Regions from separate parts of the Streptomyces sp. a15 genome, predicted to be linked through region 1. Evidence: riboswitches for the same ligand, from Rfam matches in the RefSeq annotation. Region 1 holds a riboswitch; each other region holds the start of a gene.
The links. Region 1 has a riboswitch for cyclic di-AMP ahead of AC5P09_RS17885 (transglycosylase SLT domain-containing protein). Riboswitches for the same ligand answer to the same signal wherever they lie in the genome.
Positions count from the first base shown of each region.

Region 2: another riboswitch for cyclic di-AMP. It lies ahead of AC5P09_RS37785 (C40 family peptidase); the one in region 1 lies ahead of AC5P09_RS17885 (transglycosylase SLT domain-containing protein).
Region 3: another riboswitch for cyclic di-AMP. It lies ahead of AC5P09_RS02600 (C40 family peptidase); the one in region 1 lies ahead of AC5P09_RS17885 (transglycosylase SLT domain-containing protein).

Region 1 is NZ_JBWLKM010000015.1:38,282-45,280, reverse strand. Features, by position in the region: gene AC5P09_RS17895 (polyprenyl synthetase family protein) at 1-259, opposite strand, end outside; gene AC5P09_RS17890 (CocE/NonD family hydrolase) at 637-2,667, shown strand; cyclic di-AMP (ydaO/yuaA leader) riboswitch at 2,944-3,112, shown strand; gene AC5P09_RS17885 (transglycosylase SLT domain-containing protein) at 3,118-3,870, shown strand; gene AC5P09_RS17880 (HAD family hydrolase) at 3,877-4,689, opposite strand; gene AC5P09_RS17875 (LacI family DNA-binding transcriptional regulator) at 4,793-5,821, opposite strand; gene AC5P09_RS17870 (carbohydrate ABC transporter permease) at 5,875-6,762, opposite strand; gene AC5P09_RS17865 (carbohydrate ABC transporter permease) at 6,759-6,999, opposite strand, start outside.
Region 2 is NZ_JBWLKM010000060.1:2,033-9,031, forward strand. Features, by position in the region: gene AC5P09_RS37750 (adenosylmethionine--8-amino-7-oxononanoate transaminase) at 1-164, opposite strand, end outside; gene bioB (biotin synthase BioB) at 157-1,305, opposite strand; gene AC5P09_RS37760 (8-amino-7-oxononanoate synthase) at 1,473-2,600, shown strand; gene AC5P09_RS37765 (DUF397 domain-containing protein) at 2,643-2,873, opposite strand; gene AC5P09_RS37770 (helix-turn-helix domain-containing protein) at 2,883-3,743, opposite strand; gene AC5P09_RS37775 (ATP-binding protein) at 3,958-4,416, shown strand; gene AC5P09_RS37780 (DUF6328 family protein) at 4,470-5,033, opposite strand; gene AC5P09_RS37785 (C40 family peptidase) at 5,170-5,643, opposite strand; cyclic di-AMP (ydaO/yuaA leader) riboswitch at 5,647-5,826, opposite strand; gene AC5P09_RS37790 (hypothetical protein) at 6,197-6,505, opposite strand; partial or broken gene AC5P09_RS37795 (ATP-dependent Clp protease proteolytic subunit) at 6,513-6,999, opposite strand, start outside.
Region 3 is NZ_JBWLKM010000001.1:558,960-565,958, forward strand. Features, by position in the region: gene AC5P09_RS02585 (M23 family metallopeptidase) at 1-1,029, shown strand, start outside; gene pcrA (DNA helicase PcrA) at 1,090-3,573, opposite strand; gene AC5P09_RS02595 (ScyD/ScyE family protein) at 3,668-4,759, opposite strand; cyclic di-AMP (ydaO/yuaA leader) riboswitch at 5,024-5,193, shown strand; gene AC5P09_RS02600 (C40 family peptidase) at 5,202-6,374, shown strand; gene AC5P09_RS02605 (hypothetical protein) at 6,409-6,999, opposite strand, start outside.

The DNA of each region.
Region 1 (6,999 bases):
GGGTCAGTTCCACCACCACCGCCGACGGCACGATCCCCGGCGCGTAACGGTCGCCGAACTGGGCGGACAGCATCACCAGCAGCGGCCGGAACCGCTTTCCGCCCGCCCGCACCAGATGCTGGGCGGCCTCCGTGATGAAGGGGACCTCGCTCTTGGTGGCTTCGAGCAGTCCCTCCTCGACAGCCGCCAATCCGGCCTGGACATCGGCTTCCAGAGCCTGGTCCCGCACGCTCAGCCCGAACGGCCCGACGACGGTCACGAGGGATCTCCTGTCTGCTGTGTCTACTGGCGATTACACGGTTTGTCGATAGGTCGCTGCCATCACTCAAGTCAGCGTATCCGGTCACGTTTCGATCACCGATAGCGCCCGCCCGTGCAGCCCGGGCGATATCGGATCACGACGGGTATGTTTTTGATCACTCTAAAAGAATGGATATCTGCCGATTTACCTGGAAGTAGTGGAGTGTGTCGCGAACCACCGTCGATACCGAGCCCGGAAGCCGGCCGCCTCCGGAGATCGGCCCGGTCCTGCGCGTGACGGGCGGCCGTCACCTGACCGGACGCACACACACGGCCGAATTCGCCCTCACCCCGGACACCACGCACCCGGTCCACTGAACTCACGGGGTCACGCTCATGCACATCCGTACGTCCTTCCCCTACGAGACGACCCACGAGGACCTCCGCATCCCGCTCCCGGACGGGACGCTCCTCTACGCGCGCGTGTGGCGCCCCCTCACGGACGAACCAGTACCCGCGATCCTCGAATACCTGCCGTACCGCCTGACCGACTGGACCGCGCCCCGCGACTGGCAACGCCATCCCTGGTACGCGGGCCACGGGTACGCCTCCGTACGAGTGGACGTACGCGGACACGGCAACAGTCAGGGCATGCCGGACGACGCGTACTCGGCCACCGAGCTGGCGGACGGCGTCGCGGTCGTCCGATGGCTCGCGGCCCAGCCCTGGTGCGACGGCAAGGTCGGCATGTTCGGCATCTCCTGGGGCGGCTTCGACTCCCTCCGGATCGCGGCCCTCGCACCCGAGCCGCTCAAGGCGGTCGTCACCGTCTGCTCCACCGACGACCGCTATGACAACGACGTGCACTACCTGGGAGGTTCCGTCCTCGCGGTGGACATGCACGCCTGGGCGGCCGCCCTGCTGGCCCTCGCCTCCCGCCCGCCGGATCCGCGGTACGTCGGCGAGGCCTGGCGGGACATGTGGCTCAAGCGCCTGGAGGAGGTCGCCCCCCTCATCCACACCTGGCTCGACCACCAGACCCGCGACCGCTACTGGCAGCACGGCAGCGTCCGCGAGGACTACGGCGCGATCGACGCCGCCGTCCTCGCGGTCGGCGGCTGGCACGACCCGTACCGCGACACCGTCCTCCGCCTCGTCGAGCACCTGCCCGCCGACCGCGTCCGCGGCCTGATCGGCCCCTGGTCCCACCAGTACCCCGACCGCGGTCTGCCGCCCGGCCCGGCGATCGGCTTCCTCCAGGAGACCCTGCGCTGGTGGGACCACTGGCTGAAAGGGGTCGAATCGGGCGCGATGCGCGAGCCGCTGCTCCGCGCCTACGTCAGCGACTCCCACCCCCCGGCCACGGTCTACGACACCCTGCCCGGCCGCTGGGTCGGCGAGCCCGCCTGGCCCTCCCCCAACGTCTCGATGGTCTCGCACGCCCTCGAGGGCGCCCCTCTCCTGGTCCGCTCCCCGCAGCACACGGGTGTCGACGCCGGCCGCTTCCTCCCCCTGGGGAACGACGCCGACCTGCCGCCCGACCAGCGGGAGGAGGACGCGAGGTCGGTGTGCTTCGAGTTCGAAGCCGACGAGGAGACCTGGGTGTTGGGGCGGCCGAGGGTGCGGCTCAGGCTGACCTCCGAGGTGCCGCGCGGCCAGGTGATCGCCCGGGTGTGCGACGTCGCCCCGGACGGCGCCTCGACGCTGGTCACCCGGGGTGTACTGAACCTGTCGGCGCGGCAGGGGCGGGACCGGGCGGTGCCGTGGGAGCCGGGCGTCACTCAGGACGTGGAGTTCGAGCTGAACGGCATCGGGCACGCCTTCCCGGCCGGTCACCTCGTCCGGCTGGCCGTCTCCTCCGCGTACTGGCCGTGGATCTGGCCGCAGCCCGACTCGGCGGCCGGCTTCACCCTGGACCCGGTGGGCAGCTTCCTCGAACTCCCGGTGCGCACAAGGGAGTCCGCCTCCGGCATCGCCTTCGAGGAACCGGAGCAGTCCGAGCCGCTCGGCGTCAACGTCCCCGTCACGCTCGACGAACCGCGCCCCGAGCGGCTGGTCGTCCGCGATGTGGCCAAGGGCGAGTGGCGGCTGGAGGTCGATCCGCTCCCCCACTCTCGACTTCGCTCGAGCGGGGGGACCCCCATCGGCGGCACCCGCGTGTATCCCGACGGTCTGGAGTTCACCGAGGACGCGCTGGAGACGTACACGATCAACGAGTCGGACCCCCTGTCGGCCCGGGCCCGCTCGGACTGGACGGTCGCGCTGCACCGGCCGGAGCTCGCCTGGCGGGCAACGGTCCGCACACGGTCGGAGATCAGCTGTGACGGAACGGACTTTTCCACCTCAAACGAGGTGATCTGCACGGACGGCGACGAGGTCGTCTTCCACCGGACGTGGGAGAAGCGGATTCCACGGACGGCCGGTTGACTACGAGTTGGGCCCATTGCCCGTTTTGGCCACCCTTGTACTTGCCCGTGAGTTGGGTCACTTGCGGCCACTTGGGGCCGCGCCTCCGCACGTCCGCGTTTCGCCTTGCCTTTCGCGCCAGTTGAGCCTTGGCAACCGCAAAGGATCAAGCACCCCAAATGCCTCAGATCAAGGTCACAGGGTCGAAGTGTGAATCAGCCACTTGTTTCGGCCATGTGCTCTCGCATACGTTCCGGGCCTGTCGGGCGGACGCCTAATCCTGCCGCCGCCCTACAGAACACTCATCGACCAACACCGCACGGCAGGAGCGGGGGACCCAGGTAAGCGCCGGACCGGACATCACGCCGGTACGGCTAGGGGTTAAGTCGCGCCGCCTCACGGCGGTACGGCCGGGCAGCTCCCGCCCGAACCCGACAGCTCACCTCGTAGGCGCCGGAGAGGAACAGCGCCATGCCCGCACGAGGCAAGCACCGTCGTACCCGCACCAACCCGCTCACCCGAGGCGTCGTCACCGCCGGAACAGGCGTCGCCGCCCTCGCCCTCCCGCTCCTGGGCGCGACCACCGCGAGCGCCGCACAGCCGGCCAAGGCCCCCGCCGCCGCGCCGGCCGCAGCACAGGTCAAGTCCGTCACGTACACCACGGCCAAGGGCGACTCGCTCTACGGCATCGCGGACAAGTACGACACTCCCGGCGGCTGGCGCCAGCTCTACAAGGACAACCGCAAGGTCATCGGCGACAACCCCCGGCTGATCCACCCGGATGTGAAGCTGACGGTCAAGACGGCGAAGAAGGCCGGCACGACGGCCGACAAGGCCTCGACGTCCGCCAAGAAGTCCGCCCAGTCCGTCGCCAAGGCCACCCAGGCCTCCGCCAAGACGTACGCGGACAACCTCGACGGCTGGATCCGCGAGGCGATGGACATCATGGCGCAGAAGGGCATCCCCGGCTCGTACGACGGCATCTACCGCAACATCATCCGCGAGTCCTCCGGCAACCCCCGGGCCATCAACAACTGGGACTCCAACGCCGCCGCGGGCACCCCCTCCAAGGGCCTGCTCCAGACCATCGACCCGACCTTCCAGGCGTACCACGTGGACGGCACGTCGTGGGACCCGTACGACCCGGTCGCGAACATCACCGCCGCCTGCAACTACGCGGCCGCGCGGTACGGCTCGATCGACAACGTCTTCGGGGCGTACTGAGCCTGACTACCGCTGCGGAAACAGTCTTTCGAGGACGACGGCGATGCCGTCGTCCTCGTTGGACAAGGTGATCTCGTCGGCCACGCACTTGAGTTCGGGGTGGGCGTTGGCCATGGCGACGCCGTGGCCGGCCCAGTCGAACATGGGGATGTCGTTGGGCATGTCCCCGAAGGCGATGGTCTCTTCGGGGCCGAGCCCGAGATGGTCGGCGGCCAGGGCGAGGCCCGTCGCCTTGGTGATGCCGCATGGCTGGAGTTCGACGGTCCCGGGTCCCGACATGGTGACCGTGGCGAGGGAACCCACCACGGAACGCGCCGTCGCCGCCAACTCGTCGTCGGACAGGTCGGGATGGCGCAGCAGCACCTTGCTGACGGGCTCGCTCCACAGGTCGTCGCGCCGCCCGACCCGGACGGCGGGCAGAGTCGGGTGCGGCATCAGATAGCCGGGCTCGATGAGGGTCAGCCCGTCGACGCCGTCCTGGTCGACGGCCGCGTACACCTGGCCGATCTCGGCCTCGATCTTGCCGAGCGCGGTCTCGGCCAGCTCCCGGTCCAGGGTGACCGACCACAGCAGACGGTCCGCGCCGGCGTCGTACACCTGCGCGCCCTGCCCGCACACCGCGAGCCCCTTGCTGCCCAGGTCGTCGAGGAGCGGCCGCACTCTGGGCGCCGGGCGGCCGGTCACCACCAGATGCCGGGCCCCGGCCGCCGCCACCCGCGCGAGCGCGGCGAGCGACCGGTCGGACAGCGTGTCGTCGCCTCGGAGCAGCGTTCCGTCCAGGTCGGTGGCGATGAGTGAATATGCGGTGGGTGCGGCCATGATCAGAGAATACGGATGGAACGCCGCATCGACTCGACGCGAACCGGACGGCTACAGCCTTCACATGCGTTGACGCATGCTCCGGTTAGGGCAGTTGGCGCGGTCACGCGGAGTCCCGTACCACCAGTTCCGTGGGGAGGATCACTCCCGCCGTGTCCTCCCCCGCGATCTGCGCGAGCAGCATGCGGACCATCTCGGCGCTGATGCGGTCGTAGGGCTGGCGCATGGTGGTGAGGGCCGGGGTGACGGCGGTGGCCGCGGCCGAGTCGTCGAAGCCGCCGACAGCGATGTCATCGGGGACCGAACGGCCGGACTGGTCCAGGGCGTTGACGACTCCGGCGGCCATGAGGTCGGAGGCGACGAACACCGCGTCGATGTCGGGGGCCTGCGCCAGCAGCCGACGGGCCGCCTGTTCGCCGCCGGTGCGGCGGTAGTCGCCCTCCACCACCAGCGCCGGGTCGTAGGGCAGTCCCGCCTCGGCGAGCACGTCGCGGTAGCCGGCCAGGCGGTCGGTGCCGCCCGGGGTGTCCAGCGGGCCGGTGATCATGCCGATGCGGCGGCGGCCGCCGGCGAGGAGGTGGCGGACCATCTCCTGGGCGCCGTCGCGGTCGGCGGCCGCCACGTAGCTGACCTTGGAGCCCAGCCCGAGCGGCTTGCCGCAGGCCACCAACGGGATGCCGGCGTCGCGCAGTTCGGCGGCGACCGGGTCTCCGCTGTGGCTGGAGACCAGCAGCACGCCGTCGACGTGGCCCGAGGTGATGTACCGGGTCAGCCGGCGCCGGTCGTCGTCGCTCGCCGCCAGCATGAGCAGCAGCGGGATGTCGTGCTGGGCGAGGCGCTCGGTGCAACCCCGCAGCAGCACGTTGAAGTTGGGGTCCTCGAAGAACTTCTCCTGCGGCTCGGTCAGCAGGAAGGCCACCGAGTCCGAGCGTCCGGTGCTCAGGCTGCGAGCATGCCGGTTGACCACGTACCCGGTCTTCCTGATGGCGGCCTCCACGGCCCGGCGGGCGGCCGGGGAGACGTAGTGGCCGCCGTTCAGGAAGCGGGAGACGGTGCCCCGTGACACGCCGGCCTCCCGCGCCACGTCGTGGATGGTGGGCGGTCGGCGGCGTCCGTTGGCGCTGGTGGTCATGTTCCTCGTTCGTGACGGTGGGGTCGGCGGGGGCGGCCGGGTCGGCGGATGCCTCAGGCCTTGACCGAGCCGCTCAGCAGGTCCAGGGACCAGAACCGCTGGATCACCAGGAAGAGCGCGATCAGCGGAATGATCGCCAGCAGACATCCGGTGATGACCAGGGTGTAGAGAGCGGGCTGCGAGGCGCCCTGCGCGAGCAGCGTGTAGAGCCCGAGGGTGAGCGGGAACTTGGTGTCGTCGGCCAGCATCACGTACGGCAGCAGGAAGTTGTTCCAGATGGCGACGAACTGGAAGAGGAACACCGTGATCAGGCCCGGCATCATCATCGGTACGGCGATCCGCGAGAAGATCCGCCACTCGCTCGCGCCGTCCATGCGGGCGGCCTCGAGGAGTTCGGCGGGCACCGCGGCGGCCGCGTAGATGCGGACCAGGTAGACGCCGTACGGGGAGAGGATGGACGGGAGCAGCATCGACCAGTACGAGTCGGCCATGCCCATCTTCGACAGCAGCAGGTACTGCGGGACGGTCAGCACGATGCTGGGCACCAGGACGCCGGCCAGGATCAGCTTGAAGATGAACTCCCGCCCCCGGAAGGCGAACCGGCCCAGCGCGTAGCCGCCGCCTGCGGAGACCGCGGCGGACAGCAGGGCTCCGAAGCCCGCGTAGAGGGCGGAGTTGCCCATCCACGTCCAGTAGATGCCGTCCCGGTAGGCGGTCAGCTCGCTCAGGTTGTCGAAGAAGCCGGTGCCGGGCGCGAAGGTGAAGGTGGAGAACAGCTCCGACCGGTCCTTGGTCGCCGCCATCACCACCCAGGCGATGGGGACCAGGCAGTACAGCGCGCCCAGGATCAGCACGAGGGTGGGGACCCAGGCCGTGCGCCGCGCGCGGCTTTTGACAGGGGGTTTGCCGGTGGTGTCGGCGGTGAGGGTGAGGGTGGTCATGCCCGGTCCTCCCGGGTGTAGCGGTCGGAGACGCGCAGCAGGGTGAAGGAGATGAGGTAGGTGGCCAGGGCCAGGACCACCGCGGTGGCGGACGCGCCGTAGATGTCGGACTTCAGGAACGCGCTGTCGTAGATGGCCATCAGCGGACTCCAGGTGGTGGAGAGGCCGTTGGTCAGCGGCTTGAGCGTCATCGGCTCGGTGAAGACCTGGAGGGTGGCGATCACCGAGAAGAAGAAG
Region 2 (6,999 bases), on a different contig from region 1:
TCCACCAGCTCGTCCGAGCCGTCGGCCAGGCGCAGCCGTACCCCGCTCGCCGACTCCACGACGAGCGGTTCCTGCCGGCCGGGCATGGGACCGTACGGATGCCAGACGTGCCGCCGGTCCAGCTCCAGCAACTCGGCGACAGGCAGGCCGGTCAGGTCAGGCATTGGGCGCGAGGTCCGTTCCGGCGCCTCGACGGCGTACGGCCACCAGGTCCGTACGAGGCTCGCCCGCAGGCGCGGCGGCCGGAGCGGACCCGCACGCGCCGCCGCCCTCGTGCGACCCGCACCCGCCCCCGGCAGTCACCCGGTGCTCCGGGAGCGTCACCTGGTCGGTGCCCTCCACCTCGAACCCGGCGTCCGCGATCATGTCCAGGTCGGCCTTGCCGGCCTGGCCCTCCGTCGTGAGGTAGTCGCCCAGGAAGATCGAGTTGGCCAGGTGCAGGGCGAGCGGCTGCATGGTGCGCAGATGGACCTCGCGGCCGCCCGCGATGCGCACCTCGACGTCCGGGCAGACGAACCGGACCATCGCCAGGATCCGCAGGCAGCGCTGCGGGGTGAGGTTCCACTCCTTGGCGAGCGGGGTGCCCTCGACCGGGATCAGGAAGTTGACCGGCACCGAGTCCGCGTCCAGCTCGCGCAGCGAGAAGACCACGTCGATCAGGTCCTCGTCGCGCTCGCCCATGCCCGCGATCAGCCCGGAGCAGGCGGACAGCCCGGCCGCGTGCGCCTTCCGCACGGTCTCCACCCGGTCGGCGTACGTGTGCGTGGTCGTGATGTCCCCGTACGTCTCCTCGGACGTGTTGAGGTTGTGGTTGTAGGCGTCCGCGCCCGCCGCGCGCAGCCGCTCCGCCTGGCCGTCGGAGAGCAGACCGAGGCAGGCGCACACCTCGACGCCCTCGTTCTGGTCCTTGATCGCCTTGATGGTGTCGGAGACCCGGTCCACGTCCCGGTCGGTGGGCCCGCGCCCGCTGGCCACCAGACACACCCGTTTGGCGCCTCCCGCCAACCCGGCCGCGGCGGCCTTCGAGGCGTCGTCGGGCTTGAGCCAGGTGTACTTGAGGATGCCGGCCTTGGAGCCGAGCCGCTGGGAGCAGTAGGAACAGTCCTCCGGGCACAGGCCCGACTTGAGGTTGACCAGGTAGTTGAGTTTCACCCGTCGCCCGAACCAGTGCCGGCGCACCTTGCCGGCCGCGGCCACCACATCGAGCAGGTCGTCGTCGGAAGTGGCGAGGACGGCCAGCGCCTCCTCGCGGGTCGGCAGCTCGCGCCGAAGCCCCTTGTCCACCAGCGTGTTCAGCAGGTCCATGAGAGCCGATCCTGTCCTACGGAGCCGCCTTCGGCCAAGGAGAGTTCGCACAACAGAGACGCTTCGACGTGTGGGTATTGCCACATCATGGGTGCCCGGCAGTCCCGCTAGTGTCTGTGGACTGCCTACAAATCACCGGCACTGTCTACCCATTCCCTGGAGGGCCGATGGCGTTCGCCTGGATCGACGAGCAGGCCGAGCTGCGCCGCCGCGCCGGACTCGTACGGACGCTGCGCCCCCGCCCTTCCGACTCCCCGCTCCTGGACCTGGCGAGCAACGACTACCTGGGCCTGGCCCGGCACCGGGAGGTCACCGAGGGCGCGGCGCGGGCCGCGCGGACCTGGGGCGGCGGCTCGACCGGCTCCCGGCTCGTCACCGGCACCACGGAGCTCCATCAGGAACTGGAACGCGAGCTGGCCGACTTCTGCGGCTTCGAGGCGGCGCTCGTCTTCTCCTCGGGCTACGCGGCCAACCTCGCCGCGGTCACCGCGCTGGCGCCGCACGGCTCGCTGATCGTCTCCGACGCGGGCAACCACGCCTCGCTCATCGACGGCTGCCGACTGGCCCGCGGGAGCACGCAGGTCGTCGCGCACGCCGACCCGGACGCCGTACGCAAGGCGCTCCTGACCCACGAAGGACCCGCCGTCGTCGTCTCCGACACGGTCTTCTCCGTCGACGGCGACGCGGCCCCGCTGGCCGGGCTCGCCGAAGCGTGCCGGGAACGCGGCGCGGGGCTGGTGGTCGACGACGCCCACGGCCTCGGCGTCCTCGGCGACGGCGGCCGCGGCGCCCCGCAGGCGGCGGGCCTCGCGGGCGCCGACGACGTCGTCGTGACGGTCACGCTGTCCAAGTCGCTCGGCAGTCAGGGCGGTGCCGTCCTCGGCCCCGCCCGGGTGATCGACCACCTGGTCAACGCGGCCCGGACGTTCATCTTCGACACCGGCCTCGCCCCCGCGGCGGCGGGTGCGGCCCTGGCGGCCGTGCGCCTGCTGCGCCGCGAGCCGGAGCGGGCGGCGCGGGCCCGCGCGGTCGCCGCCGAGCTGCACGCACGCCTGAGCGCCGCGGGTCTGGAGGCGGTACGTCCGGACGCCGCGGTCGTCTCCGTGCGCGCACCGTCCCCGGAGGGGGCCGTGCGCTGGGCGGCCGACTGTCGTGCGCAGGGGCTGGCCGTGGGCTGCTTCCGTCCTCCTTCCGTGCCCGACGGCATCTCCCGGCTGAGGCTCACCGCCCGCGCGGACCTCTTGGACGGGCAGATCGAACGCGCTGTACGGGTGATCGGCGAGACGCGACCATGAGTCGGCGTGCCACGGCCGTGCGTCGCCAGATGACTGAACGGGTCAGATGTGGTGCACCGCGGCCGTGAAACCCGCCCAGCTCTCGGGGGAGAAGAGCAGCGCGGGTCCGGCCGGGTTCTTCGAGTCGCGCACGGCGAGCAGTCCCGCCGAGTGCCCGGCCACGAGCCGGGCAGTCTCGACGCAGTTGTTCGCTCCCGTGCTGTAACTGCTGCGCAGCCACCGCAGGCCGGGCAGATCAGTACCGGAAAGTACGTGCCGAGGCAGGGCAGACATGGTGCCTCCTTACGCGCCGTCACCTATAGCGGCGATGTAGTCCAACGAGTCCTCGGGCGAAAGGGCGTGGAACTGAAGGGCGTTGAAGGCCTCGGTGTAGGCCTGGAGGTCTTCTTTCCGCTCGAGATAGAGGCTACTCGTCAAGTGGTCGAGAACAACCACATCCAGATCAGATGTGCGCGAAAATGAGAAAATAACGAAAGGGCCGGTGACGCCGATGTGCGCGCCGGCCGCGAACGGCAGTACCTGCAACCGCACTTGGGGCAGCCGCGCCGCTTCCACCAGCCGTGCCAGCTGCCGCGCCATGATGTCGGGGCCGCCCACTTCCCGCCGCAGCACGGCCTCGTCCAGGACGGCACTCAGCGCCAGCGGCGGATGCGAACGCAGCACGTCCTGCCGGGCCAGGCGCACCTCGACCAGGGCGTCCAGCTTTTCCTCGTCCAGCCCGTCCACCGCCGCCTTCGTCACCGCCCGGGCGTACTCGGGGGTCTGCAGGAGCCCGGGCACCACCGAGATCTCCAGGGTGCGCATCGCGCTCGCCTGCGACTCCAGGCTGATGAAGTCCCGGTAGGTCGGCGGCAGCACCCCGCGGTACGCGTGCCACCAGTGGTGGCGGCCGCCGCCCTCGTCGGATCCCGCCAACATCAGGAGTAACTCCCGTAGTTGGGAGTCGTGCACCCCGTAGGCGTCGAGGAGTAACCGAACATCGGCCGGTTTCACACCGCTCGCGCCGGTCTCGATCCGGCTCACCTTGGACTGGTGCCACCCCACGAGCCGGGCCGCCTCACCACTCGTGAGCTCCGCACCGGTGCGCAGCGCACGCAGTTCGGCGCCCAGCTTCCGGCGGCGCACCGCGGGACCGTGCTGCATGGGGCTACTCCTTACTCCAACCGAGGCACCCAAATACGCTCTGCCGTGGCAGAGTTCACCGCTACGAGCGACAGATATATGCATATCTTGGTGGATCGCCACCCCTGACCGCCTCGGTGATGGCACTCTGGCGACGAAGCACCAGTCCGGGACCGTACTCGAACCTCCGCCTTCGCGTCGGACTGCGGTCCCGCGGGAAAGGGACGACGTCGTCATGGCAGACCACCTGGAATCATCCGTCACTCTGCCGAGCGATCCCGCTTCGGTCTCCGCGGCCCGCTCCTACGTGCTCACCACCCTGGCTGAGTGGGGTCTGCCCGCAGAGACGGAAGTGGCCGACACCATCCGCCTCATCGTCTCCGAACTCGCCACCAACGCCGTACAGCACACCTTCGGGCAGTCACCCACCTTCACGGTGGACATCGTGCTCGACCGTGACGAACACCTGCGCATCGGTGTCACGGACAGCCACCCGCGCTTCCCGAAACGGCTGCCGGCCGCCGTCCAGCAGGACAACGGCCGCGGCATGGTGATCATCCGCTGGCTGACCGCCGAGTGCGGCGGCAAGCTGAGAGTCCGGCCCACCCGCGAGGGCGGCAAGACCGTCTCGATCGAAGTGCCGTGGACCGTACCGGCCGAACCGGTACCGGCGGCCGGCCAGCAGGAGCCGTAACCCTCACACCGGCGGGCGGTACCCGGGATGCGGGCGCTGCCGGCGCCAGGGGGTCATCGGCGTCGCGCCGGCAGTTCTCGGTGCGGCACTCCTCCTCGCACCGGTGTGGGCGGCCTGACGGCCGTCCGGTGCGTGTCCGCCCGTACGGCCCGGCTCACCAGACGCGGCAGCAGCCACCACAGGCACAGACACACGAACAGGGTCGCCCCGCCCGCGGCCAGCCCGCCGGCCCGGCCGGTCGTCACGTCCACCACGAGCAGCACCGACCCGGTGAACGCGAGCACCAGCACCCCCATGCCGAGGGTGGCGAGCCGCGAGGAGACCTGGACTATGCGGGGCTTGGCGCCCTTCTGGAAGAGCGAGCGGTGCAGGGCGGCGGGCGCGGTGAACAGTGCCGCCGCGAGGACCGCCAGCAGGAGCGTGATGACGTACGTGGTGCGCTGGACCGTGTCGAGCGACGGGAAGCGCGGCGTGAAGGCCAGCGTCAGGAGGAAGGCGAAGAGGATCTGCACCCCGGTCTGCGTGACGCGCAGTTCCTGGAGCAGTTCGCCGAAGTTGCGGTCGGCGCGCTCCAGCGGGGTCTCGTTGCGTGCCGTGCAGGGACTGTGGTCGGCCATGGACGGACGAGTAACCATCTCAGCCCGTGTCACGCGTCCTGAGAGTCCCGGAGCGCCCTTGGCGCCCCTGAGGAGCCCTTGAGAGCCCCGGAGGGGGCGACGGCGGGTCAGGTCGCCGCCGCCCCCCGAGGGTGGGTCACTTGACCCGGCCGTACCAGACGCTCTTCGTCCAGATCTTCTGCAGTCGCACGACGTCCCCGGTCTTCGGGGCGTGCCAGATCTTCCCCTTCCCGGCATAGATGCCGACGTGGTACACGTTCGACCCCGAGTGGAAGAACACCAGGTCTCCGGCCTTGCGGCTCCCGGAGGAGATGTGGCGCGTCTTGTTGTACTGCTGGGCCGCCGTGCGGGGGAGCTTCTTGCCCGCCTTCTTGAACGAGTACAGCGTGAGCCCGGAGCAGTCGAAGCGACGTGGTCCGGTGGCACCGTACTTGTACGGGGAACCCTTCTTGGACGCGGCGATCTGAAGTGCCTTCGTCGCCGGCGTGGCGGCCGCGGCATCGGACGCGACACCCGGGACCACGACGGAGCCGCCCATCGCGGCGATGGTGAGGGCCGAGGCCGTACCGGCTCGGACCATGAGCGACGGGACACGATTGAGCGCAGTCATGCGCAACCCTTCGTCAGCCGCCTGTGAAGGATGACCTGTCGGATTCGGGCTGGCGAAGTTGCCCGGCCGCTGCTGCGGCTTCACCCCAAGGGCAGCTCGGCGCGGTCATGGCGTGACCGTTCCGGCGACCCGTCGTGCTTGGGTCCTCCACTCCTGCCGATCCACTTCTGTCGACCTGTCATCCGGGCAGCGGCAGGACTCGGCGTCCGCCCGGATCGCCCCGCCGCTGCGGCGGGGTCTTGTCGTCAGACAGGGATCTTGGCTCACGGATGTCCGAAAATCCCAACGGAACCGATGGTTTGTGTTGTTACTCACCACTCACCCGTTCGGGTGGACACCCCAGTGTTCGAAGGGGTGTCCAGGGATCCGCGGACGCCCGGACCAGCACCGGAACGACTCATTCCGCCCTGAGGTCATGCGTGTTGCGCAACCGTGACGGGCCCGTAAATGGACGTGCGACTACTCCAAAAGGCGGTACGCCATTTGGTCCGTTTCGGCGCCGGTCCGGACGCTCCGTCAGGAGGACGGAAGGCCCGGACCGGCTGTGGGTGCGTCAACTGTCGGAGAGCGGCGGCAGTGTGACGCGAGCTGCGCGGCGCTCCCCGTCCAGCACCCGCAGCGCACGCGCAAGCGTGTCGGCGTGCACCTCGGTCTCGCCCCGACGGTGCATCAGCGCCAGCGCGTCCCGCAGCTCGGCCGCCTTGGTGACCAGTGCCTGCGCGGCCCGCAGCCCGCGGTACGTGTCGCCGTGGCGGGCGGGGTTGATCCGGCCGAGCAGGTCGACCACGTCGAGGTAACGGTCGATCAGTTCGCCCTCGGCGCGTGTCAGGGCGGGCAGGGGCGGCAGTTCGGGTGGGAGCACCGGCCGCTCACCTCCCGGTGGGCGGGGCGATCGTCGCCTTACGGCTCGGGATGATCCGGTCCGCGAGGCCGTACTCCAGCGCTCCCGGCGCGTCCAGGATCTTCTCGCGCTCGATGTCGGCGTTCACCTGCTCCGGGCTGCGGCGGGTGTGCTTGACGAGCAGTTCCTCCAGGCGGGAGCGCACGCGGAGCAACTCGTCGGCCTGGATGGCCAGATCGCTCGCCTGCCCCTGCACCGGCTCGTACACGGCGGGCTGGTGGATCACCACGCGCGCACCCGGCAGCAGGTTCCGCTTGCCCGGCGTGCCCGCCGCCAGCAGCACCGCGGCGGACGAACCGGCCTGCCCCAGACACGTCGTCTCCACGTCACAACGGACGTACTGCATCGTGTCGTAGATCGCGGACATCGCGCTGAACGAGCCCCGGGCGAGTTGATGTACAGCGAGATGTCCCGGTCCGGGTCCTGGTACTCCAGGTACATGAACTGAGCCATCA
Region 3 (6,999 bases), on a different contig from region 1:
AACTCCGACGGCGGCGCCTCCGCGACCGGCCACGAAGAGTACGAGCAGCACGCGACGGCCACCTTCGAGCAGGTCACGCACAACGAGACGCACAGCGAGACGTACAACGAGTCGTACGACAAGCTCTACGACGAAACCGCCTCCCACGACGCCGAGTCGACCGCCACCGGCACCATGCCCGCCGCAGCCGACGCGCTTCTCCTCGACGACCAGGAAGAAGTCACCCCGGCAGCCGCAGCCGCACCTGCCGGGTCACCCGCCCCGTCCTCGCGCGCCGCCGCCCGCGGTGCTTCCCGCTCCCGCCGCCGTCCGCCCCCCAAGCGCTCCGCGCTGCTGACGGTGGCCGTGCCCTCGGCCTGCGTGATGGGCGTCGCGGGGATCGCCGCCGCGTCCGTCAGTGCCCTGGCCGACGACAGCAGCGACACCTCGACGACCGCGTCGGACGCGACGGCCGTGAAGCCGTCCGCCGCGAACAACAAGCTGGACACCCAGCTTAAGAGTCTTTCCGCCGGCGCCGACGACTTCGCCGACCGGGCCAGCCGTACGCAGGAACGTATCGACCTCAAGGCCCAGCAGCTCGCGGAGAAGAAGAAGGCCGCCGCGGAGGCAGCGCGCAAGGAGCGGCTGCGGCCCAAGTACGCGCTGCCGGTCGCCGAGCACGGGCTCAGCGCCTACTTCGGCCAGTCCGGCATCAACTGGATGTCCGTGCACACGGGCATCGACTTCCCGGTCTCCTACGGCACGACCGTGATGGCCGCGACCGACGGCACCGTGCGGACGCAGTGGAACAGCGCGTACGGCAACATGATGATCGTGACCGAGAAGGACGGCACGGAGACGTGGTACTGCCACCTCTCCAGCTACCGCGTCGCCTCCGGTACGACCGTCAAGGCCGGCGACCCGATCGCGTACTCCGGCAACTCCGGCAACTCGACCGGCCCGCACCTGCACTTCGAGGTACGGCCCGCGGGTGGCTCGGCCATCGACCCGCTGCCGTGGCTGCGCAGCCACGGGATCGACCCCACCTGACCTCAGTGAGCCCCTGCTGACCTCAGTGAGCCCCTGTCGAGCAGGGGCTCACAGCATCGGTCAGAGTTTCTCCACCGGCGCGTAGCGCAACAACAGCCGCTTCGGCTTCTCGTCCCCGAAGTCGATCGTCGCCTCGGCGTTGCCGCCCGTGCCCTTCACTCCCACGACCGTGCCGAGCCCGAACTGGTCGTGGGTCACCCGGTCCCCGACCGCCAGCGACACGGTCGGCTTCTCCGAGGTCCGGCGCGTGGCGAAGCCGGACGCGCCGGAGGCCGACGAGCGGGAGCGGGACGACGACAGCGAGGCCGCCACCCCGGACGCCGGACCGGAGGACACCGGCGCCATCGCCCCCGTCCGCTTCCAGTCCACGTGCTGCGCCGGAATCTCCTCAAGGAACCGCGACGGCGGGTTGTACGACGGCTGCCCCCACGCGCTGCGCATCGAGGACCGCGTCAGATACAGCCGTTCCCGCGCGCGCGTGATGCCGACGTAGGCCAGGCGCCGCTCCTCCTCCAGCTCCTTGGCCTGGCCGAGGGCGCGCATGTGCGGGAAGACGCCGTCCTCCATGCCGGTCAGGAAGACGACCGGGAACTCGAGGCCCTTGGCGGTGTGCAGGGTCATCAGGGTGATGACTCCGGAGCCGTCCTCGTCCTCGTCGGGGATCTGGTCGGAGTCGGCGACCAGGGCCACCCGCTCCAGGAAGTCGGAGAGCGAGCCGGACGCCTCGCCCTCTCCCGTCTCCTGCTCGAACTCCAGGGCCACGGCGGCGAGTTCCTGGAGGTTCTCGATCCGGGTCTCGTCCTGCGGGTCGGTGGAGGCCTGCAACTCGGCGAGGTAGCCGGTGCGTTCGAGCACCGCCTCCAGGACGGTCGCCGGGCTCGCGCCGGACTCGGCGATCGTACGGAGGTCCTCCATCAGCGTGTTGAACCGCTTCACGGCGTTCGTGGAGCGCGCGGCCATGCCGTACGCCTCGTCGACGCGCTTGAGCGCCTGCGGGAAGCTGATCTTCTCGCGCTGGGACAGGGCGTCGATCATCGCCTCGGCGCGGTCGCCGATGCCGCGCTTGGGGACGTTCAGGATCCGGCGCAGCGGTACCGAGTCCTCCGGGTTGGACAGCACCCGCAGGTAGGCCAGGACGTCCCGGACCTCCTTGCGCTCGTAGAAGCGGACGCCGCCGACGACCTTGTAGGGCAGGCCGACACGGATGAAGATCTCTTCGAAGACACGGGACTGGGCGTTCGTGCGGTAGAAGACGGCGACGTCTCCCGCTTTCGCGTCGCCCGCGTCCGTGAGGCGGTCTATCTCGTCGGCGACGAACTGTGCCTCGTCGTGCTCGGTGTCGGCGACATAGCCGGTGATGCGCGCGCCCGCGCCCGCGTTGGTCCACAGGTTCTTGGGGCGGCGGGACTCGTTGCGCTCGATGACGGCGTTGGCGACGGTGAGGATCGTCTGGGTGGAGCGGTAGTTCTGCTCCAGGAGGATCGTCGTCGCGTCCGGGTAGTCCTCCTCGAACTGGAGGATGTTGCGGATGGTCGCGCCGCGGAAGGCGTAGATCGACTGGTCGGCGTCGCCCACCACGCACAGTTCGGCGGGCTGGAGGTCGTCCTCGCTGGGCGGGACGTCCACCGGGTGCTCGGAGGTGCCGACGAGTTCCCGGACCAGTGCGTACTGGGCGTGGTTGGTGTCCTGGTACTCGTCGACGAGGACGTGCCGGAAGCGGCGGCGGTAGTGCTCGGCCACGTCCGGGAAGGCGCGCAGCAGGTTGACCGTCGTCATGATCAGGTCGTCGAAGTCGAGGGCGTTCGCCTCGCGCAGTCGTGACTGGTACATGGCGTAGGCCTGGGCGAGGGTCTTCTCGAAGCCGTCGGTGGCCTGGGCGGCGAAGTCCTCCTCGTCGATCAGCTCGTTCTTCAGGTTGCTGATCTTCGCGCTGAAGGACTTCGGCGGGAAGCGCTTGGGGTCGAGGTCCAGGTCGCGGCAGACCAGGGCCATCAGGCGCTTGGAGTCGGCGGCGTCGTAGATCGAGAAGGACGAGGTGAAGCCGAGCTTCTTGCTCTCGCGCCGCAGGATGCGCACGCACGCGCTGTGGAAGGTCATCACCCACATCGCGTTCGCGCGCGGTCCGACGAGGTGCTCGACGCGCTCCTTCATCTCGCCCGCGGCCTTGTTGGTGAAGGTGATCGCGAGGATCTGGCCCGGATGCACGTTCCGCTCGCCGAGCAGGTGGGCGATGCGGTGGGTGAGCACGCGGGTCTTGCCGGAGCCGGCGCCGGCCACGATGAGCAGCGGGGTGCCGTGGTGCACGACCGCGGCGCGCTGGTTCTCGTTCAGCCCGTCCAGGAGCGCGGCCGGGTCCACCGCCGGGCGCGGGGCGCCGTCGCGGTAGTACGCGTCCCGGTCCGGCGGCACGTCGAACTTCCCGCCGAACAGATCGTCCGGAACGGGCTCCGGTGCGTGATCGTCGTCGGGCGGCGGGGGTTCTTCCTCGTGGGCCCGGGGGCCCTGGAGGTTCGCCAGGAAGCTGTCATCAAAGAGGCTGCTCATCGCTCTCCGAGTCTAGGACGCCCCACTGACAGCCCGCCGCCACCCCAAGAACTTCGCCCCGTACGAAGGGTTCTCGGAAGGACTCCGGAAGGGCTCAGAAGCCGAGGATCTTCCAGAGCTGGCCGCCCGGTGTCTTCCTGCCCTCCAGCATCGTGCCGTCGCGGTCCGCGATCGACCAGGCCGAGACATAGACCTTGCCGTCGTACGGGTCGACGGCCACGCCCGCCGGGAACGGCACCTTCACGCTCGTACGTTTGCCGTGCGAGACCTTCGTCACCCGGCCGGCGAAGAGCTGGCTGACGTACAGGTCGCCCTTGTCGTTGAAGGCCAGGCCGCCGATGGAGCCGAAGCCGGACTTCCAACCGAGGATCCTGCCGGTCCGGGGGTCGACCTTCCACACCCGCGCGGTGGGCTTGGCGGCCTCGCCGTTCAGCTCGCCGACGTAGAGCGTGCCGTCGGGGCCGAGGGCGAGGGAGGTGGGGACGGACTCGTTGCCGTCGTGGTCCGGGAAGACCGTGAAGGGGCGGACCCTGCCGCCGGGCGAGACGACGACCAGGTCGTTTCCGGCCGCGTCCGCGACGATCTTGCGGCCGTCGGGGAGGGCGAGGACGGCGTACGGGTTGGACTCCAGCGACGCCTTGTGCGGGTTGTGCCGGAACTCGACGGCCGAGATGTCCGCGGCGATCCTCGCCTTGCCGTGCTCGAGGTGCAGCAGCTTGCCGAGGGTGTTCCAGGGCGGGGCCGTCGGGACTCCGGCCTCCGGCGGGGCGTACGTCTCGACGCCCCAGACCTTGCCGTGCAGGGCGGAGACACCGTCGAGGCCGGTCGCGAAGCCGCCGTCCGGGGCGGCGCCCGAGGGCAGCCCCTTCACCACCCTGTGGTGCTTCCACGCGCCCCCGTCCCAGTAGACCTTGGTGAGCGCGGAGGTGAGGCCGACGCACGTCTCGCCCTCGGGTCCCTCCCCGATGCACTTCTTGCCGCCCCGGCCGGCCTCGGCGACGTACAGCCGGCCGTGGTCGTAGGAGAGCTGGCGCGGGTTGTCGAGGCCGGTCGCGATCACCCGGACGACCGGTTTGCCGCCCGCCTGGCCTCCCTGGCCCGCACTGGCGGGCGCGACGCCCGCGGTGGCGGCGAGTGCGACTCCTGTCGCGAGTCCCGTGGCGACGAGTGTCCTGCGTTTCGTCATGGCCGTGCCCCTCTTCCCCAGCCACGGCACCGGACCGCGGCTGGGTGGAAGCTAGCGCCCCGAAGCGGGCGGACGTCATCACTCCGGAGAAAATACGCACAAGTCGTGGCAGATCCCTCCGGATCGACCACGGCGAGCCATGCCCTGACCCAAGGTCACGAAAATGTATCGGGCATATCGAACATCAACCTTCACAGGGGCCACACCAGTTGGCTACCGTGCCAGACAGGCCGTACGACACCCACCGGCGAACGTCGCCGGGCCGCACGGCCTCCGCCGAGTCCGACGCGCCGCCGCGCGCCCGGAGCCGGGGACCCACCGACCTTGGGGTGAATCGGCCCGAACTCCCTTCCAGGGAAAGGCCGTAGGGCAAACCTTCCTAACCACCCGCCCGAACCCGACAGCTAACTCGGTAGGCGGAACGTGGAAGGAGTCGCCTCCCTTGGCGTCGCACCGCAAGTCGCGCCCTTCGGGCACGCGCGTAGCAGGCATATGGACCCCCGCCCTCGCCACGGCCGCCCTCACCTCCGTGGCACTGCTGTCCCAGACGGCCAACGCCGCCCCGTCGGCCGACGACAAACCGAGCCTCGAAGAGGTCGAGAAGAAGGTCGACGACCTGTACCGGCAGGCGGAGTCGGCGACCGACAAGTACAACGCGGCCCAGGAGAAGACCGCGAAGCAGCGCAAGCGCGTGGACACCCTCCTCGACGACGTCGCCCAGCGCACCCAGAGCCTCAACGAGGCGCGGGAGGAACTCGGTTCCTTCGCCGCCGCCCAGTACCGGACCGGCGCCTCCGCCCCCGACACGGCGACCTTCCTGCTCGCGGACTCCCCGCAGGACTACTTCGACCAGACCCAGCTGATGGGCCGGCTGACCAACCGCCAGAAGGGCGCGGTCGACGACTACGTCACCGAGCAGTCCGCGACGATGAAGAAGCGCCAGGAGGCCACCGAGAGCCTTCAGACGCTCACCAAGTCACAGGGCGAGCTCAAGACCGCCAAGGCCACGGTGCAGACTAAGCTCGCCGACGCCCGCGCGCTGCTGTCGCAGCTGACCGCCGAGGAGAAGGCCCGGCTCGCGGCGATCGAGCGGAAGAAGCAGCAGGAGGCCGCGGCCAAGGCGGCCGAGCTGGCGCGGCAGCAGGCGGCGGAGCAGAAGGCCCGGGAGGAGGCGGCGGCTCAACAGGAGGCGAGCAGCGGCTCGTCGAGCTCTTCCTCCTCCACCGACTCGTCCACCGCCACGGACGCCTCGTACGCCACCAAGGCCGAGAAGGCGCTCGCCTTCGTCCGCGCCCAGATCGGCAAGCCGTACGTCTGGGGCGCCACCGGCCCCGAGTCCTACGACTGCTCCGGCCTCACCCAGGCCGCCTGGAAGGCCGCCGGCGTCGACATCCCGCGCGTCACCTACGACCAGGTCAAGGCCGGCACCACGGTCTCCGTCTCCGCCGCCCAGCCCGGTGACCTGGTCTTCTTCTACGACGACATCAGCCACGTCGGCCTCTACATCGGCAACGGCATGATGATCCACGCCCCGAAGCCGGGCGCGTACGTCCGCGAGGAGTCCATTTTCTACGACGGCGAGTCGTCGATCCACAGCGTGGTGCGGCCGGCCTGACAGGACGCCGCCCGGACGCGGGCGCGGGCCCTGGTCAGTGACCTCCCTGGTTCTCGACACAGGGCCCCGCTCCCGGCTGGGGCTCGGCGTAGACGCCGTGCACCTCGCTGGTCAGCTCGTCCTTCGTCACCCGCCCGGACACGCACACGACGCCCGTGTAGACGGCGTAGTACCCGTTCCCGACGAAGACGCCATGCTCCTCGCCGCAGCCGACACGCCGCAGTGCCGCCGCCACGCGCTGGTCACTGAAGCGGCCGAACTCCCCGGAGCCGCCTTCCTCCCGGACCTTCGCCAGCTCCGTGAGGATGAGCTCGGCCGACGCCTGCCCACTGGCCTGCTGCTCCGCGCTCAGGGACGCCCGCATGCGGTAGGCGTGGTTGTCGGCGTAGTTGGGGGGCGCGTCGACGGGCCCGTCCGGTCGGCCTCCGTCCGGGCTCGACGTGCTCGACGTGCTCGACGTGCTCGGAACGGGTGAGGAAGGCAGCGCCGTGGGTGTCTCGGTCGGCTGCGCGCACTTCGGCGGGGGCGGGTAGGAAGGCGTCGGGCTGCCCGACTGCGCGGAGCCGGCCTCATCGGCTGCCCCGCCCTTTTGGCTGCCGCACGCGGTCATGGTGATCGCCGTGAG